2 regions of the Cohnella massiliensis genome follow, and region 1 is predicted to be linked to the other one. Evidence: predicted binding sites of a transcription regulator. Region 1 holds the regulator's gene; the other holds the start of a gene.

Evidence for each region. Region 1 encodes LexA, which represses DNA repair genes until DNA is damaged. Its sites were predicted from a motif close to CGAACATATGTTCG; they were not measured.
Region 2: a site for LexA is predicted at 2,313-2,326, ahead of B7E11_RS07680 (ImmA/IrrE family metallo-endopeptidase). Genes of this name have one in related genera too.

Annotation. Positions count from the first base shown of each region.
Region 1 covers NZ_LT821259.1:2,237,792-2,247,406, reverse strand. The annotation lists gene B7E11_RS24220 (GntR family transcriptional regulator) at 19-666, shown strand; gene B7E11_RS24215 (metallophosphoesterase family protein) at 817-1,812, shown strand; gene B7E11_RS24210 (DUF2905 domain-containing protein) at 1,947-2,171, opposite strand; gene lexA (transcriptional repressor LexA) at 2,272-2,895, opposite strand; gene B7E11_RS24195 (DUF896 domain-containing protein) at 3,609-3,794, shown strand; gene B7E11_RS24190 (hypothetical protein) at 3,829-4,386, shown strand; gene B7E11_RS24185 (HAD family hydrolase) at 4,383-5,180, shown strand; gene B7E11_RS24180 (1,2-dihydroxy-3-keto-5-methylthiopentene dioxygenase) at 5,311-5,850, opposite strand; gene metH (methionine synthase) at 6,006-9,458, shown strand; gene tlp (small acid-soluble spore protein Tlp) at 9,577-9,615, opposite strand, start outside.
Region 2 covers NZ_LT821257.1:247,963-257,577, forward strand. The annotation lists gene B7E11_RS07660 (YqzN/YkzM domain-containing protein) at 1-67, opposite strand, end outside; gene B7E11_RS07665 (hypothetical protein) at 78-932, opposite strand; gene B7E11_RS07670 (sigma factor-like helix-turn-helix DNA-binding protein) at 1,042-1,623, opposite strand; gene B7E11_RS07675 (helix-turn-helix domain-containing protein) at 1,873-2,250, shown strand; gene B7E11_RS07680 (ImmA/IrrE family metallo-endopeptidase) at 2,352-2,903, shown strand; gene B7E11_RS07685 (type 1 glutamine amidotransferase domain-containing protein) at 3,001-3,534, opposite strand; gene amt (ammonium transporter) at 3,620-5,929, opposite strand; gene B7E11_RS07695 (alpha-glucosidase) at 6,217-7,923, opposite strand; gene B7E11_RS07700 (glycoside hydrolase family 32 protein) at 7,920-9,449, opposite strand; gene B7E11_RS07705 (carbohydrate ABC transporter permease) at 9,449-9,615, opposite strand, start outside.

The DNA.
Region 1 (9,615 bases):
AAAGGATTTGTGCGGAACATGTCTCCCCCAACATTGGAAACAAGGGCCTATCAGGAACTTCGCCGGAGAATCATCGCGGCGGAATATTTGCCCGGCACGCTGCTCTCGGAAAACGATCTTGCCGAGCAGCTGCAAATGAGCCGGACGCCGATCAGGGCGGCGATTTCTTTGCTCGTGACGGAAGGGTTCGTCGAATCGTTTCGCGGGCGCGGGGTTATGGTCAAGGAAATTTCGTTTCGCGAATATGCGGAAATGATCGAAGTGCTCATTTCGATGCAGCTTTACGTCATCAACACGGCGGAAAGACGCGGGTTGACGTTCGACCTGCAGGCGCTCGGCAGCCATCTCGAGCGTCAAATCGAGGCGAAGGAAGCCAATGACGTCCCCGGCTATTACGAAAGCTTTCTGCTGTTTGTCGAAACGATCATTCGAACGATTCACAATCAGCACATGCTGGGCGTGCTCGAGCAGACGAGAGGCCGATTTTTATTCAAAATCATTTCCTATCGCAAGCAATTCCCGCAGCATAAGCCGAGCAAATCGCTGGAATCGAACCGGAAAGCGTACGAGGCGCTTGTCAGGGGAGATCTGGAAGCGGCCAAAGCGGCGATTTTGGAAATTTATACGGTGACTTATGAAAGTTTGATTATGAACGGAATTATATAAAGAGAACGACGGGCTTTTCGAAGCTCGTTTTTTATTTTTTTTCTATAAAATTTAACAAAAAGGAGTCGGTTCGTTAACACACAACTTACATACAACCTGCACACTGTTTATATGGCCAATATTGAAATTCGGAAAGGAAGCGTAACGAAAATGACGACCTCATTGGATCGCAAGCGCAACGAAATGTTTATTGACGAAAGCCGGTTCGCCACGGACAAGCGTCCGTGGTTCGGGCAATTGCCCGAAGGGTTGAACGGAAACTTCTCCTTCGCCGTTATGGGGGACCGCAGCGGCATGATGACCGCCGGAGTGTTCGAGCAAGCGCTGGAACTGCTGAAAGATTTGAGGCCGGATTTTGTCCTCTTTGTCGGGGACCTGGTGGAAGGCTACTGGAAGGACGCCGCGAAAGCGCGCGAAGAATGGGAGTATATCGACGGTCAAATCGCGGCGACCGGCTTGCCGTTCTTTCAGACGGTCGGCAACCACGATTACGGTACGCAGGCGATGGTCGACGTATGGCGCGAACGCAAAGGAGCGGATTACTACGCGTTTCGGGTCGGCGATACGCTTTTTCTGACGTTGAATACGGAAGATCCGTTCGAAGAGATGTCGGACGAGTTCATCGATCTGGTCAAGCGCGCGACGGAAAAGGTACATCGCGAGCCTGAGCGCACGCTGGACTATATGAAGGAGTTTTACGACGAAATCGTCAGCCGCCTGACCCCGGACCAATTGCAGGAGATGTCGAAAGTAGGTATCGGAATCGGCGACCGGCAGCTGGCGTTTTTCGAGAAAGTGCTGGCCGAAAATGAGGACGCAAGGCATACGTTCGTCAGCATGCACAAGCCGGGCTGGAAGTCGGATAGCCCGGAATTCGCCCGTATCGAATTGCTGCTGGGCGATCGGCCGTATACCGTTTTTGCCGGACATTTTCACTCGCTCGAGTTTTCGCGTCAGGACAACCGCACTTATATTCAGTTGGGCCGCACCGGAGCCGCCGCGCATGGAACCGAAAGAGCGGACGACAACCTCATGTTGTGGGTGAATGTTCGCGACGGCAACGTTTCCTATCGGGTCATGCATTTGGACGGGGTAACCGGCATCGAAGCTTACGCTCCTCGATCTCACGGGCATACAGAGGGATGACCGGATGGAGCCGGTCGATATCGGCTCCTGATTTCGAAAGACGCCTGCCGCTCGCGGTGGCATTGGCGACATGTATGCCGCCATGCCGGACAACGCATGCAAAAACACGCCCGATACGGGCGTGTTTTTGCATGTTATGACTTTGTAAACAAGCGGATGACATACGCGATCGCCGATAAAATGACGCTGATCAAAATGCAGGTGACGATCGGAAAATAGAAGCGGACGTTCCCTTTCTCGAACGATAGATCCCCGGGCAGCCTGCCCAGATTCAGGTACCGGCCCGCGACCATCCAGATCAGCCCGACGACGATGAGCAGAACGCCGGCGCCGATCAGCAGCTTCGGCATGGAATTCACAGCATCACCCATTCCCAGAAATTGGACCCCGCGATCGGATTCGGAACCCGGGCGGGAAAAGCCGGATAAGAGGATGAGGCCTTGGCGCGGGCTTGGCCGATCAATGGAAGTTGCGAATAAGCCCGACCACTTTCCCGAGGATGGTTACGTGCTTGAGCCGAAGCGGTTCCATCGTGCTGTTCTCCGGCTGAAGCCGGATATGGTCCTTCTCCTTGTAAAACGTCTTGACCGTCGCTTCGTCGTCCTCGGTCATCGCGACGACGATGTCGCCGTTGTTGGCTGTCTGCTGCTGGCGGACGATAACGTAATCGCCGTTGAAAATGCCCGCCTCGATCATACTCGAGCCGATGACCGACAGCATGAACACCGGCTGATCTCCCACCATATGAACCGGAAGGGGGTAATATTCCTCGATGTTCTCCGTGGCGGTAATCGGGACGCCGGCGGTCACTTTGCCGACGAGCGGAACGTGGCGCACCGAACGCGCGAACGGGTCGAACTTCTCCTCGTCGTCGCCAAGGATTTCGATGGCGCGAGGCTTGGTCGGATCGCGGCGGATCAGGCCCTTCTTCTCGAGGCGATCCAAATGGCCGTGCACGGTCGAACTGGAGGCGAGGCCGACGGCTTCGCCGATTTCGCGGACGGACGGCGGGTAGCCCTTGTCTCTTACTTCGTTCTTGATAAATTCCAAAATCGCTGTCTGGCGATTCGACATCTTCGACACGCCGAAGCCCTCCCCGAATGAAATAAGATCTCTTTAGTAAATAATAACATAGAACCGGAGTTCGCACAAACATTCGTTCTCCGGGAACAAATGTTCCGAAAAACGCTTGATTCAAACGTATGTTCGTGTTATTCTGTGATCAGAACAAACGTTTGGGGTGAGCTCGATGGTTCAAGTATGGGTAATGAATTCAACCAATAGCTCTGTACATAAGCGCAACCGGCATGCCGCAGGAGAAGGCTCTCGTCCGTCAACGGCGGCTCGTTCCTTCAAAGCGGCTAGAGTTCTGTTCTTTCTTTTTTCTTTCTTCGTTTTATTTGCCGGCTTCAGCTTGTTGCGCTCGTTTGCCGAACCGGAGTCGATTCCGGAAGCCTCGGCCGTCGAGAGGTCGGTTGTCGCTTCGTCCGGCGACACGCTTTGGTCTATTGCGTCGGATTTCAAGAAGGACGGGATGGATACCCGGGAAGCGGTCCATCGCATTATGAAGCGAAACGGCCTTTCGGCTTCCTCGATTGACGACGGGCAGAAATTGATCATACCTGCCGACGTCCTTCCATGAGTTTTGGAAACGGCGCGCGATCATATACGTATATCTTAAGGTCGGCCCGCAAACGAGGGCGGCCTTTTTCGATTGTCTTCGCCTTGACAGCGGACAAAGGAAAATGTCAAAGTATATAGAAGGATTAGCGGCACGGAAGGGGAGTGAACGCAAGATGCAGGAGCTGATCGCCAGAATTAACGAGCTGTCTCGAAAACATAAATCGGTCGGTTTGACGGAAGAGGAAAAAGTCGAACGCGATAAGCTGAGACGCCAGTATTTGGGCAACATCAGGCAACAGTTTCGACAGCAGCTGGACAGCATCGAATGGACCGACGAACCGCCGCCGCCCAAGCATTGACGCACGATTGGAAGCAGCCGAAGGAGGAGCCCGAATGTCCCGCTCATGGGAGAGAATGATCGAACGCAATCAGAAACAGGTAAACAAGCGCCGCAAAAAGGAAGGCAAGCAAGCGTTGACGGCAGCCGGTTCCAAAATCGAGAAATTCAAGGGACGGAGCTATTTCGCGCCGATTTTGCTGTTGCTTGTCGCGGCGTTTTTTATTGTCGTCTCCCAGCCGTGGTCGGACGCCTACGAGCAAAACGCGACGCTGTTTTGGCTGACGGTCGTCGCTTACGTTCTGCTTGCGTTGGTTTATTTTTTGCGTCGCCCTTATTTGTCGATCGCGAAGGATGCTTTGGAAACCCGGCGCTTTACGGGGTACAAGCGGTTGAAGCCGGCGGAAATCCGCAAAATCGTGCAGCAGCCCGGTTATATCATCGTTGAAACCGTGAAAGGCGGGAACTGGGTGTTTTCCCGTTTCAAAAACCTTTACCCGATCGAGGAAATGGGCGAACGCCTGCGGGAATATGCGATCGCGCACAAGATCGAATGGGAGCAACGCGAAACGGTCAAAGCGCAGAGCGATAAGGAGAAGTGGACCGGAAAATGACGATCAAAGCGGTACTGTTTGATTTGGACGATACGCTGCTGTGGGACGAGCGCAGCGTCAAAGAAGCGTTTGAAGCGACCGCAAGCTGCGGAGCGGAGCGCGCGGGCTTGACGGCCGACGCGCTGGAAGCGGTGGTCCGCGCCGAGGCGCGCGGACTTTACGAGAATTATGAAACGTATCCCTTTACCCAAATGATCGGCATCAATCCGTTCGAAGGCTTGTGGGGGAATTTCAGCGGCGGCGAGCACCCGATGTTCCGCAAGCTGCAAGGAATCGCGCCGGGCTACCGGCGGGACGCCTGGACCCGAGGGCTGGCCGCGCTCGGCGTCGATAACGCGGCGCTCGGCGCGGAACTGGGCGAGATGTTCGCGTCGGAGCGGCGCAAGCGTTCGCACATTTACGACGAGACGTTCGAGGTATTGGACGAGCTGAAAAAGTCGTACAAGCTTCTGCTGCTGACGAACGGATCGCCCGATCTGCAGCAGGAAAAACTGGACGGAGCTCCGGAGCTCGTTCCTTACTTCGACGAAATCGTCATTTCCGGAAACTTCGGCGAAGGCAAGCCTTCGCCCCGGTTGTTCGAATTCGCCCTCGGCCGGCTGGGCATCGAGAAGTCCGAAGGCGTTATGGTCGGCGACAAGCTGACGACGGATATTAAAGGGGCGAACGGCATCGGCATGACGTCGATCTGGATTAACCGCCACGGGACGACCCGGGACGACGAGATCGTGCCGGCGTATGAAATCGCCAGCCTGACGGAGCTCCCGAAGCTGCTCGAACGTCTGTCCTCTTAACGAAACGATGATTTGATCGAACGGATTCTTTCCGATCGCGAACAGAAAATCCCCGGCCGTCAAACCTTTGGTTTGAGCGGGCCGGGGATTCTTTCGATGTGCGGTTCTCTAAAGGTCGCAGCCGACCGGATTATTTTACGAATTCCGGATCCTGGAACGGGTGCGCGATCCAGCCTTCGGTTTCGATGAACAAACGCACGGCGACGACTTTGCGGGATTCCGTCAGCGTAAAGAAGTGCGGATTGCCTTCCGGAACGGAAATGACGTCGCCGGCCGTCAGAATGACGTCAAAGTAGCCGACGGAATCGTCGCCTTTGATGATGAAGATGCCTTCGCCCGCGGCGATGGCGCGAACTTCGTCTTCGGTGTGCGTGTGAACTTGCTCGAATTTTTTCAGCAATTCTTCGATGTTGGGCGTAGCGTCCGAGAGGGCGACGATGTCCCAGGTTTTGTAGCCGCGGCGGCCGGCCAGGTCGCGAATTTCGGCGTCGAACGTGGACAGGATTTCTTGCTTGTCCTCGTCGGTCAGGCTGAAATTTTCCCGCAGGCGTTCCGGCAGCTTGGACGGATCCCAGTGTTCGTACAGTACGCCTTGCTTCTCCAGGAAGGCGCCGACATTCGCTTCTCCTTCGATCAACTCGTTCGTATTGCGAACGCGAATTTTAGCCATGGTTAATTCCTTCTTTCCCCATAAGAATTAGAGTAATTGTATTATAAACCAAAGTTCGCCGCCTGTCGACGTGATACGAGCATCTTTCCGAGTTCATCCGATTCTGGTAGTATAAAGGTTAACGATTTTTTCAGATGGAGGAAAGTCGCCCAATTATGACTTTAACGTATATGAAGCCGTCTTTGCAAGAGGAGATGGCCAAGCGCATTTTGATACTCGACGGTGCCATGGGCACGATGATTCAACAGGAAAATCTCGGCCCGGAAGACTTCGGCGGCGAGGAGCTGGAAGGCTGCAACGAGATGCTCGTGCTTACGAGGCCGGACGTCATTGCCAAAATCCACGAGGCTTATTTGGCCGCGGGTTCGGATATTATCGAGACGAATACGTTCGGCGCGACCAGCGTCGTGCTCGCGGAATACGATATTCCCGAGAAAGCGCGGGAAATCAACCTGGCCGCGGCGAAAATCGCCAGAGAAGCTTGCGAACGCCATTCGACGCCGGACAAACCGCGTTACGTCGCGGGCGCGCTGGGACCGACGACGAAGACGTTGTCCGTCACGGGCGGCGTCACCTTTGAGCAGCTCGTCGCTTCCTACCGGGAGCAGACGGAAGCGCTGCTCGAAGGCGGCGTCGACGTGCTGCTGATCGAAACGTGCCAGGATACGCTTAACGTGAAGGCGGCCGGCATCGGCGTCAGGCAAGCGTTCGAAACCGCGGGACGCAAAGTTCCGGTCATGATCAGCGGCACGATCGAGCCGATGGGGACGACGCTGGCCGGCCAAAGCATCGAATCGTTCTACATTTCGCTGGAGCACCTCGATCCGATTTCCGTCGGCCTGAACTGCGCGACCGGCCCGGAATTTATGCGCGATCACATCCGGACGCTGGCGGGCATTGCCGACCGCGCGGTCAGCTGCTACCCGAATGCCGGACTCCCGGACGAAAACGGGCATTACCACGAGTCCCCGGAATCGCTCGCCAAAAAGCTCCGCGCGTTCGCCGAGCAGGGCTGGCTCAACGTCGCCGGCGGCTGCTGCGGCACGACGCCGGCCCACATCGCCGCCATGGCGGAAGCGATGAAGGACGTCGCGCCGCGCAAGCCCGAGGGCGCGCACGCTCCGGCCGTATCCGGCATCGAGACGGTATACGTGGAGGACGGCGGCAGGCCCTATATGGTCGGCGAACGGACGAACGTGCTGGGCTCGCGCAAGTTCAAGCGGCTCATCGCGGAAGGCAAGTACGAGGAAGCTTCCGAAATTGCCCGCGCCCAGGTGAAAAGCGGCGCGCAGGTGATCGACATTTGCGTGCAGGACCCGGACCGCGACGAAGCGGAGGACATGAAGCGTTTTCTCGAATTCGTCACGAAAAAGGTGAAAGCCCCGTTCATGGTCGACACGACCGACCCGGCGGTTATCGAGCTTGCGCTCAAGTACATTCAGGGCAAATCGATCATCAACTCGATCAACCTCGAAGACGGGGAAGAGAAATTCGAGAAGGTGATGCCGATCGTTCACCGGTACGGAGCGGCCGTCGTCGTCGGCACGATCGACGAGCGCGGCCAGGCGATCACCCGGGAAGACAAGCTTGAGGTGGCCGTCCGGTCCCGCGATTTGCTCGTGAACAAGTACGGCTTAAAGGAAGAGGACATCATTTTCGACCCGCTCGTGTTCCCCGTCGGGACGGGCGACGAGCAATATATCGGTTCCGCCAAGGAAACGATCGAAGGCATCCGGCTGATCAAGGAAGCGATGCCGAAATGCCATACGATTTTGGGCTTGAGCAACATCTCGTTCGGCTTGCCCGAGGCGGGCCGGGAAGTGCTCAATTCCGTTTTCCTCTACGAATGCACGAAAGCGGGCCTGGATTACGCGATCGTCAACACCGAGAAAGTCGAGCGCTACGCGTCCATCCCGGCGGAGGAGCGGCGGCTTGCGGAGGAACTTCTGTACAACACGAACGACGAGACGCTTGCGGCGTTCGTGGCGTCGTTTCGCGACAAAAAAGTCGAGAAAAAGGCGAAGGCCGAAAATTTGACCTTGGAGGAGCGCCTGGCCGGATACGTGGTGGAGGGGAGCAAGGACGGCCTGCTTGCCGATCTCGACCTGGCGCTGGCCAAGTACAGCCCGCTCGAGATCATTAACGGCCCGCTGATGGACGGCATGACGGAAGTCGGACGGCTGTTCAACAACAACGAGCTGATCGTGGCGGAAGTGCTCCAAAGCGCCGAAGTGATGAAGGCGTCCGTCGCTTATCTCGAGCCGCATATGGAAAAGGCCGATTCCGCCGTCAAAGGCAAAATCATGCTCGCCACGGTCAAAGGCGACGTTCACGATATCGGCAAAAACCTGGTCGAAATCATTCTTTCGAACAACGGGTACAAAATCGTCAACCTGGGCATCAAGGTGCCGCCGGAACAGCTGATCGAAGCCTACCGGGCCGAGAAGCCCGACGCGATCGGCCTTTCCGGCCTGCTCGTCAAGTCCGCCAAGCAGATGGTGCTCACCGCGCAGGATTTGCGCAATGCGGGCATCGACGCGCCGATTCTCGTCGGCGGGGCGGCGTTGACGCGGAAATTCACGAAAACGCGCATCGCCCCCGAGTACGACGGCATCGTGCTTTACGCCAAAGACGCGATGGACGGCCTGGATTTGGCCAACAAGCTGAGCAATCCGGAACAACGCGAGCAAATGGTGCAGGAGCATAAAGCCGCTTTGGCGACGCTGACGCTTGCGGACGAGGAGAAAAAAGAGCAGCCGGAGTTGACCCGGGCGCGGCGGTCCAACATTTCGCCGGATGCGCCGGTGTTCTCGCCGCCGGACTACGACCGGCATGTGCTGCGCGACTATCCGCTGTCCCACATTTTGCCGTACGTCAACCTGCAAATGCTGATGGGACATCACCTCGGACTCAAAGGGAACGTCGACGAGCTTCTCGCCAAAGGAGACGAAAAGGCGGTTCAACTGAAGGAAACGGTCGACGGCATCCTGCTGAATGCGGAAAAGGAAGGCTGGATGAAGCCCCAGGCGATGTACCGGTTTTTCCCGGCGCAATCGGAGGGCAACGACATCCTCGTTTACGATCCGGAAGACCGCTCGCGGATTTTGCACCGGTTCACGTTCCCGCGCCAAGCGGTGGAGCCCTATCTGTGTTTGTCCGACTTTTTGAAATCGGTCGAGAGCGGCATCATGGATTCGGTCGCCTTCATGGTCGTCACGGCCGGCCCGGGCGCGCGCGAGCAGGCCGAAGAGTGGAAAAAGAGCGGCGATTACTTGCGCTCCCATGCTCTTTCCGCGTCCGCGCTGGAAGTGGCGGAGGGGCTTGCGGAACGCGTACACCAGATCATCCGCGACTTGTGGGGATTCCCCGACCCGGCGGAAATGACGATGAAGCAGCGGTTCGGCGCGAGGTACCAGGGCATTCGGGTATCGTTCGGCTATCCGGCTTGTCCCGACCTGGAAGATCAAGGGCCGCTGTTCGCCTTAATGAAGCCGGAGGATATCGGCGTCGAGCTGACGGAAGGGTTCATGATGGAGCCGGAAGCTTCCGTCTCCGCCATGGTGTTCGCCCACCCGGAAGCGAAATATTTTAACGTCGATAAAAGTTAATGCCATAAAATAAATGCCCCGATCCCATGCCGCCGCGCGTTTCAGGCGCAGGCTGAGGATCGGGGGCTTTTTTTGGGGGCGGGCATAAATGGGGAGCGATTGCCCCTCGGGACGTTCGTTACTCGTCTCCGGCTTCCGCTTCGTCTTTAATTTCGCT
Region 2 (9,615 bases), on a different contig from region 1:
CCGAGCTTTCCGCAAGCTCCTCGCGGCCGTATTGGGCGGCCGGAGCCGCCGATTTCTTCTCTGCCACAGGACTCACCTCATGATCCGATTTCATTGAAAAAAACTTCCCTCATCAGCGGAGCGTCCTCTGCGAATGACTCCCGCTTCACGCGCCGCGACAGCGCGACCGTCAATTGCCCTTCCGCGATCGGGTCCGCGCCGAAGTCGATCCCGCTCTCCTCGACGGCCAGCCAGCGCCGGTCCGCCGCGGACAAAACGACTTTGCCGTCCAGCTTCAGACTCGAAGCCAAAAGCGCCGCCGCTTCCCGCTCTTCGTTATCGGTCCGCCCCGCCACGTGGCCGACCAGCCTTTTGCGAACGACGAGCGCCGCCGCGTTGCCCGGCCCCGTTTCCATGCCGCCGAGCCGCCAAAGCACGGCGGGGCGCAAATAGGAAGACGGCCACTCGTTCAGGCAAACTTGCCAGGAGCCTCCCAGCAAAGCCCTCGTCCAAGCGGCGATCGCTTCCAGCCACGGATCGTCCGGGACGGTTTCGGCCAGCGCCGCGGGCTGCACGGCGTCGACGGCGAACCGCAAAATCCGCGACAGCGTCTGCCGCTCGCCGTCCACGCGATCGCGGCCGATCGTGCCGATGTACCGGCAGAAGAAGGCGTCCCCCGTATCCGGGTCCGTCATCGTCCGCTCGTCCAGCGACCGGATGACGGATTCCGCCAACCGGTCGACGGCATCGAAGCCCGCCGCTTTCGCTTCGTGCAGCCACACTTCGTAGCGCTTGCGGAACCCGGGAAACCCGCTTCCGCTGCCGGTTTCCCACCCTTGCTGAAGGACCAGATAAGGCTTGTCCGCCGACGCGTAATCGTCATGGGGCTCCAGCACCCGCCCGCCGAGCGCGGGAATGTCAGCGGAGAGCCGCTGACGGATGGTGTTTCTCATGACAAACCGCCACATCCTTTGCCGCCAATTTGCTTACCCTCCCAAGATCCGATTTCGGAACAGGAACGTATGTTCCTGCCCCTCATCTATAAGTGGCATTCGTACGACATCATCCGACGAGGAACATGCCGCCGACGTTCGCCGAAATTTTCCGCTGCGCCCGCAGCACGTAGGTGGAGACGCTGGACTTGCTGATGCGGAGCAGGCCGGCGATTTCCGCATTGGAGTAGCACTGGGCGTGGGCGAGCACGTAGCAGTCTCGTTCCCGTTCGGTGAGTCCCGCCATGGCGGCTTCGATCCGGCTCTGCCGCTCGCTCCCGCCCGCCTCGTCGGCTGCTGTCCGGGAATCGGCCGCGGCCGCGGCGGGCAGCCGGGCCGGATCCGTCAATATTTCGCGCTGAGCGCCCGACCGCCGCTCGATTCCCCGCCGGTTGCCCGGCCTTCTCCCGGTTTCCAGCCATTCGATGACATAATTGCAGCTTGCGATCATCTCGATCACGAGCTTGCGCTGCCGTTCCAGTTCGAGCAGCTCGTCCATTTGCTCGATCGTCCGAACCGGCTCCAGGGCCGCGATCCCCCTCGTGAGCCGGTCGGCCGCCAGCAGCAGCCCTCTTCTCGTCTCCCGGTACGTTTCGGCCGTCGCCTTCCCCAAATCCGCCTTGTTTCCCCTTACGGTCGCTTCCTTTTCCATGCTTTTACCCTCGCTCTCTTCTGCTTTTTTGGTTTTTGCCAATTTGGCAAACATACGATATGCGAAAACTGCGAAAAACAACAAAGTCGGCCGCCCCCATGCGAATCTCCGAAAGGGAACGTGTGTTCGATTATATTTTGCCAAAACGGTAAATGTCAATCCTTTTGGACAAATTTAGATTCTTTATTTTGCCGAATCGGAAAATATGGTATACTGGAACTACCTTATCTCGAAAGAAGGAAGATGGTCATGACGCTGGGCAGGCGGCTTCGCGAACGAAGAGACAGCTTGGGCAAAACGCAACTGGACGCGGCCAGAGACCTCGGCATCAGCAACGTGCAGCTTTCCCGTTACGAATCCGACGACCGCAAGCCGGAGCCGGAAATGCTCCTCAGGTTCGCGGAATATTATCATACGACGGCCGATTATTTGCTGGGCCGAACCGACGAATGGCAGCCGAACTCCTCGGAAGCGTTCGAGCAATTCATCCGGAACCCGGAGCACGGCATTTTTTTCAAGGACTACCTGGAAGCGCCGGAGGAGCGGAAAGCGGAGATGCGCAGATTCTGGGAGTTCATTCGGGAGAAAGAGAAAGGCCGCAAACCTGGAGACCGGCAAGGGGAATGACGGAACCCGATCTGACGTACCGCGATTAACGCCCGCATGGGCTTTTATTTATCGCTCTTTACCGAACATACATTCCCACTGGGGCGAGGTGCATTTTATTTATGCTGCGATACTACCAGCCGACTCCGTTCGAAGAATGGATTGAAAATTTGTGGCGAAAAGCCGGCATCGCGACGCCCGAGCAGCTGACAATCGACGAGGTGGCGGCCCGGCTCAACGTTTGGGTTCACTATTTGAACGTTTCGAGCCGGGCGCTCGAATGGACGGGCATGCGCTCCATCCTGATCGACAAGCGGCTGAGCCGGGCCGAGCAGTGGGGGGACTTTCTTCACGAGCTGTGCCATATTTTGCGGCATGCGGGCAATCAGACGTTGATGCCCCGTTCTTTTCTGGAGCATCAGGAGGCCGAAGCGAACCGGTTCGCGCTGTATGCGTCCATGCCTTATTACATGTTGAAAAAGATCCGCCTGCCCGAACGGCGAAGCGAAGCGATCGCTCACATCGCCTCCAGGTTCGGCGTGACCTTCTCGCTTGCGAGCCGGCGTCTGGACCAAATTCAACGCCGCACGTTCGAAGCGATTTTGTGGGCGGAATTCGGACGGCTGGAGCTCGAGCGCCAACAGCGGCTTCGCTGCTCCGGCCAGCGGCCGTGAGAACGAAGCCGGCATGAGCGTCGGCGCGATCCCCCGGCGAAATAACGGCCGCCCGACACCGTCAAACAGTGCCGGGCGGCCGTTCGAGCCGTTCCGTTCAATATGCCGAGACGCCGATCTTGTCGATGATGGCCTGAATGAAAGCCGGCTCGTCCTGCGGCCCGCGCGACGTGATGAGATTCCCGTCCACCGCGACTTCCCGGTCGACGAACGTTCCGCCCGCCTCCTCGATCTCGCCGCGAATGCCGGCATAGCCCGTCAGCGTCTTGCCGCCGAGCAGGCCCGCCCTGGCCAGCACTTGCGGGCCGTGGCAGATCGCGGCGATCGGGATGCCCTTGCCGTTCGCCCGTTTGACGAAGTCGACGATCGCTTCGTCTTCGCGGAGCGCCGCGGGGGACTTGCCGCCCGGGATGATAACGGCTTCGTAATCTTCCGGGTTCGCTTCCTTGGCCGTCAGGTGGGAACGGTAGGAAATCGTGCCCTTCTTCCCGCGCAGCTCCTGATTTTTGGCAAGGCCGATAATAACGGGGTCGTTGCCGTTTTCGACGATCGCGTCGTAAGGATTTTTCATCTCGGAATCCTCGTAGCCGTCTGCAAGCAGGAAGGCGACTTTACGGACGCTTTGTTTCATGGCGGTCACATCCTTTTGCCGTTTACGGTTAGATTACCCAACCGGCCGGCATCCGAACCCCGTCGCCTCCGCCCATGCGCTTTCCTTAGTGAATCAATTCCGGCTTCGTCTTGAACTTCTGCATCGTCAGGTCAAGCGTGCCGCTTTGGCCCCGCAGCTCCAGTACCCGATCGCCGATTTGCGAGGTGAACGCGCGGTTTTCCTCGATTTGGTCGAGCACGCGCCGCATCCGGTTCATCATCGCTTCCAGTTCGTCGTATTGACGCCGGCGGGCGTCCTTCATGGCGGAAGCGTTCGCCTGCAGTTCCTCGACTTCGTCCGTGAATCCCCGCGCCTTCTGGTACATCGATTCGATTTCCGACGCCGTGCGCTTCACCTTCTCGGGAATTCGCGACAGTTCCTCATTCAAGTATTCGAACGTTTGGCGGAAATGAGCCGAGCTTTCGCGGCCGCTGACGACGGCAGCCCCCATTCGGAGCATCAGCTCGCGAATGTTTTGCGTGGACAGCTGCGTTTCCCCGGACAGCTTCTTGACTTCCTGCGCGACAACCGCGAAGCCCTGGCCGTATTGCCCCGCCCGCGCGGCTTCGATGCCCGCGTTCAGCGCGAGCAGCCCGATCTGTTTGGAGATGTCGTCGATCGTAGCGATCACCGATTCGCTCCGGCCCGAAGACGCCGAAATCTCGCTCATCGCTTCCGACAGGCGCCGCATCGCTTCGCCGGCTTCGGCGAGCCCCGCCTCCATCGTGCCGATGTTCGCTGCCATTTCGTTCATCTGCTCCCGGGTCGAGCGCATATCCTGCGAAATGCCGTTCATGATCGCAATAGACTGTTCGAACGCGGCCAGCGCTTCCCGGTCCGTCTCCATTTCCGACTTCATCCGCGCCTGCATCTGTTGAAAATAATCGTACGCCTGCCTTACGGATTCGTCCTGCAGATTGGAGTTGTCGTTCAGCTGCCGGCTCAGCTTCATCATCTGCTCGGAGCTGGAATGGACGAATCCGGTCTGCCCTTTCACCTGATCGACAAGCTGGCCGATTTTGTCCAACAAATAGTTAAACGAACGGTTCAGTTCCTCCGTATCGTCTCCCGGCTCGATTTCCAGCTTGCGCGTGAGATCGATTTTTTCCGAGGCGATTTCGTTCATTGCCCGCACCGTGTCGAGCAGCGACGTCCTTGCTCCGTGCTCGGAAATGTTCAGGCCGATCAGCTCGTCCTCCCGGCCAACGCGAAGCCGGATCGTTTTCTTCAGCAGCCAGTAGACGACAAACCCGAGGACGAACGCCCAAACGAACACGACGCCGGCCCCAAGCGCCTGAACGCCGATCTGTTCCCAGCGCGATCCGGCCGCGAGCTTGTCCGCTTCGCCGAAAATCCCGACGGCCAGCGTTCCCCACGCCCCGCAAACGCCGTGAACCCCGATCGCGCCGACCGCATCGTCCACCTTCAGCACGTGATCGATAAAACGGATCGCCGCGACGACGAGCAGCCCGCCGATCGCGCCGGCAAGCAGCGAATGAAGCGGGGTAAACACGTTGCAGCCCGCCGTGACCGATACCAGGCCGCCGAGAATGCCGTTCAGCATATCCTCCGCACGCGGACGCCGGTCGACGATCCAGCTTGCCGCCATCGCCAGGAAGCCCCCGGCCGCTCCGCCCAGCGCCGTGTTCAGCGTAATGAGCGCAATATCGGGGCTGGCGAGCGTCGTCGAGCCGGCGTTGAAGCCGAACCACCCGAACCACAGCAAAAACACCCCAAGCGCCGCCAACACCAAATTCGAGGCCGAGAAGCGGTTGCTCTTCCCGTTCGGCTCGTACTTGCCGATCCGGGGACCGATCGCGATCGCCGCGGCCAACGCCACCCAGCCGCCGACCGAATGGACGACCGTTGAGCCGGCAAAATCCATAAAGCCAAGCTCGTCCAGCCATCCCTGCTGGTCCGGATTCAGCACGTCGCCCCAAACCCAGTGGCCGACGACCGGATAGATGACCACGGTCACGACCGCCGTTCCCACTAAATAGGCGAACAGCCGGGCCCGTTCGGCGATCGCTCCCGAAACGATGGTGGCCGCCGTGCCGGCGAAGACGATTTGAAAGAACATCATCGCCCAGTTCCACGGATCGCCGTCCCATCCCGATAAAAAGAATCCGCTCGAGCCGAACCAGCCGCCGACCGTATCGCCGAACATGATGGGAAAGCCGACCAGCGAAAAAAGCAAAACGGCGACCATGATGTCGGCTACGTTTTTCATCGCGACGCTGATGGAGTGCTTGGCCCTCGTGAGCCCGGCTTCGACCAACGTGAACCCCGCCTGCATGGAAAACACGAGAATGCCCGCGAAAATCAGCCAGACAAAGTCCAGCGTTTGCTGCAAGGATGAGAGGGAATTATCCATAAAGCGTTGAGATCCTCCTTATTTCCTAATCATATGTAACATCCATGTAATAATATGTCGAATTTTGCAGTATTTCGATCCTTTCATTTGTCGCAAAAACTCGGAACCCATCAAAATTATGTCATAGAAAGTACCATCTGTAAACGAAGAACTCCCGCTTTGTTCATGAAATTTTCATGAAGAGGGGAGATCGACGCAAAATAAAAAGCCGAAGAGGCGATTGCTCGCTTCATTCGGCTTTGCCCTCTAAGCCCAGACATGGCGTTTAGGTATTAAGGGCTATTCGGTTATTGCTTGAATACGACCGCTTCGTAGGGAGCCAAGACACCTTCGCCGCGCTTATCCGCATTGGTTAGGACAAGCTGCGCCCCGGCAGGCTCTGCGACGGCCACCGCACGGTCCGTAAAATTGCACAGCACCGTCCAGCGTTCTTCGCCGAGCGTCCGGACATAGCCGCCGATCTCCGGGCTGTCTTCGTGGATCTCTTCGAACGCGCCGTACACCAGCGCCTTGTTCCCGCGGCGAAGCGCAATAAGCTTGCGGTAGAAATGAAGCACGGACGATTCGTCCTTTATCTCCCGCTCCACATTGATCTCCGCATAGTTCGGATTAAGCTTCAGCCACGGAGTGCCCGAGGTGAAGCCGGCCGCATGCCCGCCGTTCCATTGCATCGGCGTCCGTCCGTGGTCCCGGCTGCGGTTGGCGAGAAAATGCATCACCTTGGCCGCGGTTTCCGCCGTCGCCTCCGGATCCTGCTCGACCTGAACGCGGTACAGATTGACGCTCTCGATGTCCCGGTACTCGTCGATTGAATCGAAGCTTCCGTTCGTCATGCCGATTTCCTGGCCCTGGAAGATGAACGGCGTGCCGCGCATCAGAAAATAGTAAGCGGCGAGCGCCTTCGCCGACCGGCTCCGATACGCACCGTCGTTGCCGAATTTGGACACCGAGCGGGGCGAATCGTGGTTTTCGAGAAACAGGCCGAGCCAGCCGCTTTTGTTGGACTCGTACTGCCATTTGGCCAGCGCCGCCTTGAACTCCTTCACCTCGAACGACCGCAGCACGCCCTTGCGGCCGGGCTCCAGGTCAAGCTCGATATGGTCGAACTGGAACAGCATCGAAAACACGCCGTCTTTTTCGTCGACATAGCGGGGAATCTCTTCGATCGGCACGCCCGGAGCTTCGGCGACCGTGACGACGCCGCGGGGCGCCAGCACCCGTTCCTTCATCTCGCCGAGAAAATCGAGAATGCCCGGCTGATTGAGACTGGCGCAATTGACCGTCACGTACGGCCGCCCGTCGGGGCTTTCCAACTGCGGATAAGCCTGGTTCTTTTTGATGAACGTAACGGCGTCGACCCGGAACCCCGCGATCCCTTTGTCCATCCACCATTCCATCATCCGGTAGATCGCCTCGCGGACATCCGGGTTCTCCCAGTTCAAATCCGGCTGCCGCCGGGAAAAGCAGTGTAGAAAGTATTCGTCCGTCGTTTCGTCGTATTCCCATGCCGAGCCGCTGAAGCCGCATTCCCAGTTGGTCGGCTCCTTGCCGTCCTTCCCCGGCTTCCAGATGTACCAGTCGCGCTTCGGATTGTCCTTGGAGCAACGCGACTCGACGAACCAGGCATGCTCGTCCGACGTATGATTGGCAACCAAATCCATCAGGATGCGGATGCCCCGACGCTTCGCTTGCGCCAGCAGCTCGTCCATGTCCTTCATCGTGCCGAATTCGGCGAGAATGGCGTGAAAATCGCGAATATCGTACCCGTTGTCGTCGTTCGGCGAATCGTAGACCGGGCAAATCCACAGCAGGTCGATGCCGAGAAATTGCAAATAATCGAGGCGGTCGATGATGCCGCGAATATCGCCGACTCCGTCGCCGTTCGAATCCTGAAAGCTGCGCGGATAAATTTGATAGGCCACGCTTTCCTTCCACCACGGTCCGGCCGCCTCGTCGGCCGAACGATCTTGCCGCAATGTATCGTTATCGCTCATAAGGTCGTTTCCTCCGTTCCGTTCGACTCGTTCCCGATCGGGTAACAATCGCCGAGCGCCCAGCTCTCCAGCTCGCGAATGACCATGCCGCCATCGGCGAAAAAGCGAATGCCGACCGACCCCTCGCCGGGATAAATCCGGGCCGTCATCGCGACCTCGCCGTCTTCCGTGAACACTTCGACGGAAGACCGGTCGACGAACACGCGCAGCGCCAGCTTGCCCTCGCGCAGAGCGACCGGCGCTTGCCGCTCGCCGCCCGGGCCTTGGCCGGACGCGTTCCGGTCCAGCTCCAGAACGCCTTCCTTGCCGTCGTATGTCAGGACGGTCCGCTCGCCGTCCGCTTCGCCGCAGCGGAGCATAAGGCCGAACCGGCTTGCCGGACGTCCCTGCAGCACGACGGCCAACTCGAGACTGTCGCCTTCCACGCCCGGCAGGTTGACCTCCTCGCCGCCCCGCACTTCGACGTTTTCGTAGCGGATGCCCTCTCCCCTGAGCGCCTCCAGCTCCCGTGCCGGAAATACGAGCAGCCGGTCCTCCCTCAGCTCCAGACGCCGCGGCAGCGTCATAGCGCCGGCCCAGCCATGCCGCCGCTCCGGCATCAGGCTTTCCCACATGTTCATCCACGCGATCATTACCCGCCGGCCGTGCGCGTCGACCGTCGTTTGCGGCGCGTAAAAATCAAAGCCGTAGTCCAGCAGGCGGAACGGGCCATGGGACATCATGCCAGTCTCCGGATCGAGCTTGCCGAGCACGTACCCCGATTGGTCCTTGTTGCGGTACAAGTAGCCCTCGGGTTTCATTCCCTGCGGGGACAAGACGAGCACGTCCTTGCCGTCTAATTGAAACACGTCCGGACACTCCCACATATAACCCGGATTGCGCCCGCCCTTGGCCATGACGTTGACGAATTCCCACTGTTTGAGATCGGCCGAACGGTACAGCAGCGCCTGGCCGATTTCGTTTTTGCTGCGGGACGCGATGACGCAATAGTAAAGATCCCCCTGTTTCCAAACCTTCGGATCGCGGAAATGGAATGGGTGGATGTCCCCTTCGGGCGTCGCGCCGATGACCGGATTTTCCGGCAGCTTGACGAAGCGGACGCCATCTTCGCTGACAGCGAGGCACTGCGTCTGAAGCAGGTCGGCCGCCTGATCCGGACCGGTCCAAACATTGCCGGTGTACATCAGGTACAGCTTGCCATCGGCTTCGATCGCGCTGCCCGAGAAGCAGCCGTCGCGATCGTACTCCTGGTCCGGCGCAAGCGCGATCGGAAGATGCCTCCAATGAACGAGGTCGGGACTGATCATATGCCCCCAATACATCGGGCCCCATTCGGGCTTGAACGGACAATGCTGGAAAAACACGTGGTATTTGCCGCGAAAATGAATAAAGCCGTTCGGATCGTTCATCCAGCCCGCCTGGGGCGACAAATGGTAACGCGGCTTCCATCCGCTGCGCGCGACCGCATCGCGGACGGAGGAAATGTGCCGATTCGCTTCCGCGATAAGGTCGGGTATTTCATTCATTATTTAACGGCTCCTTCAACAACGCCATCGATAATCTGCTTTTGCATGGCAAAATAAAATACGATAACGGGAATGATCGACAGCACGAGCGCGGCCATCGCCACCCCGTAATTCGAGGTGTATTTTCCGAAAAAATAAAACGTCGACAGCGGCAGCGTCCGGTCTT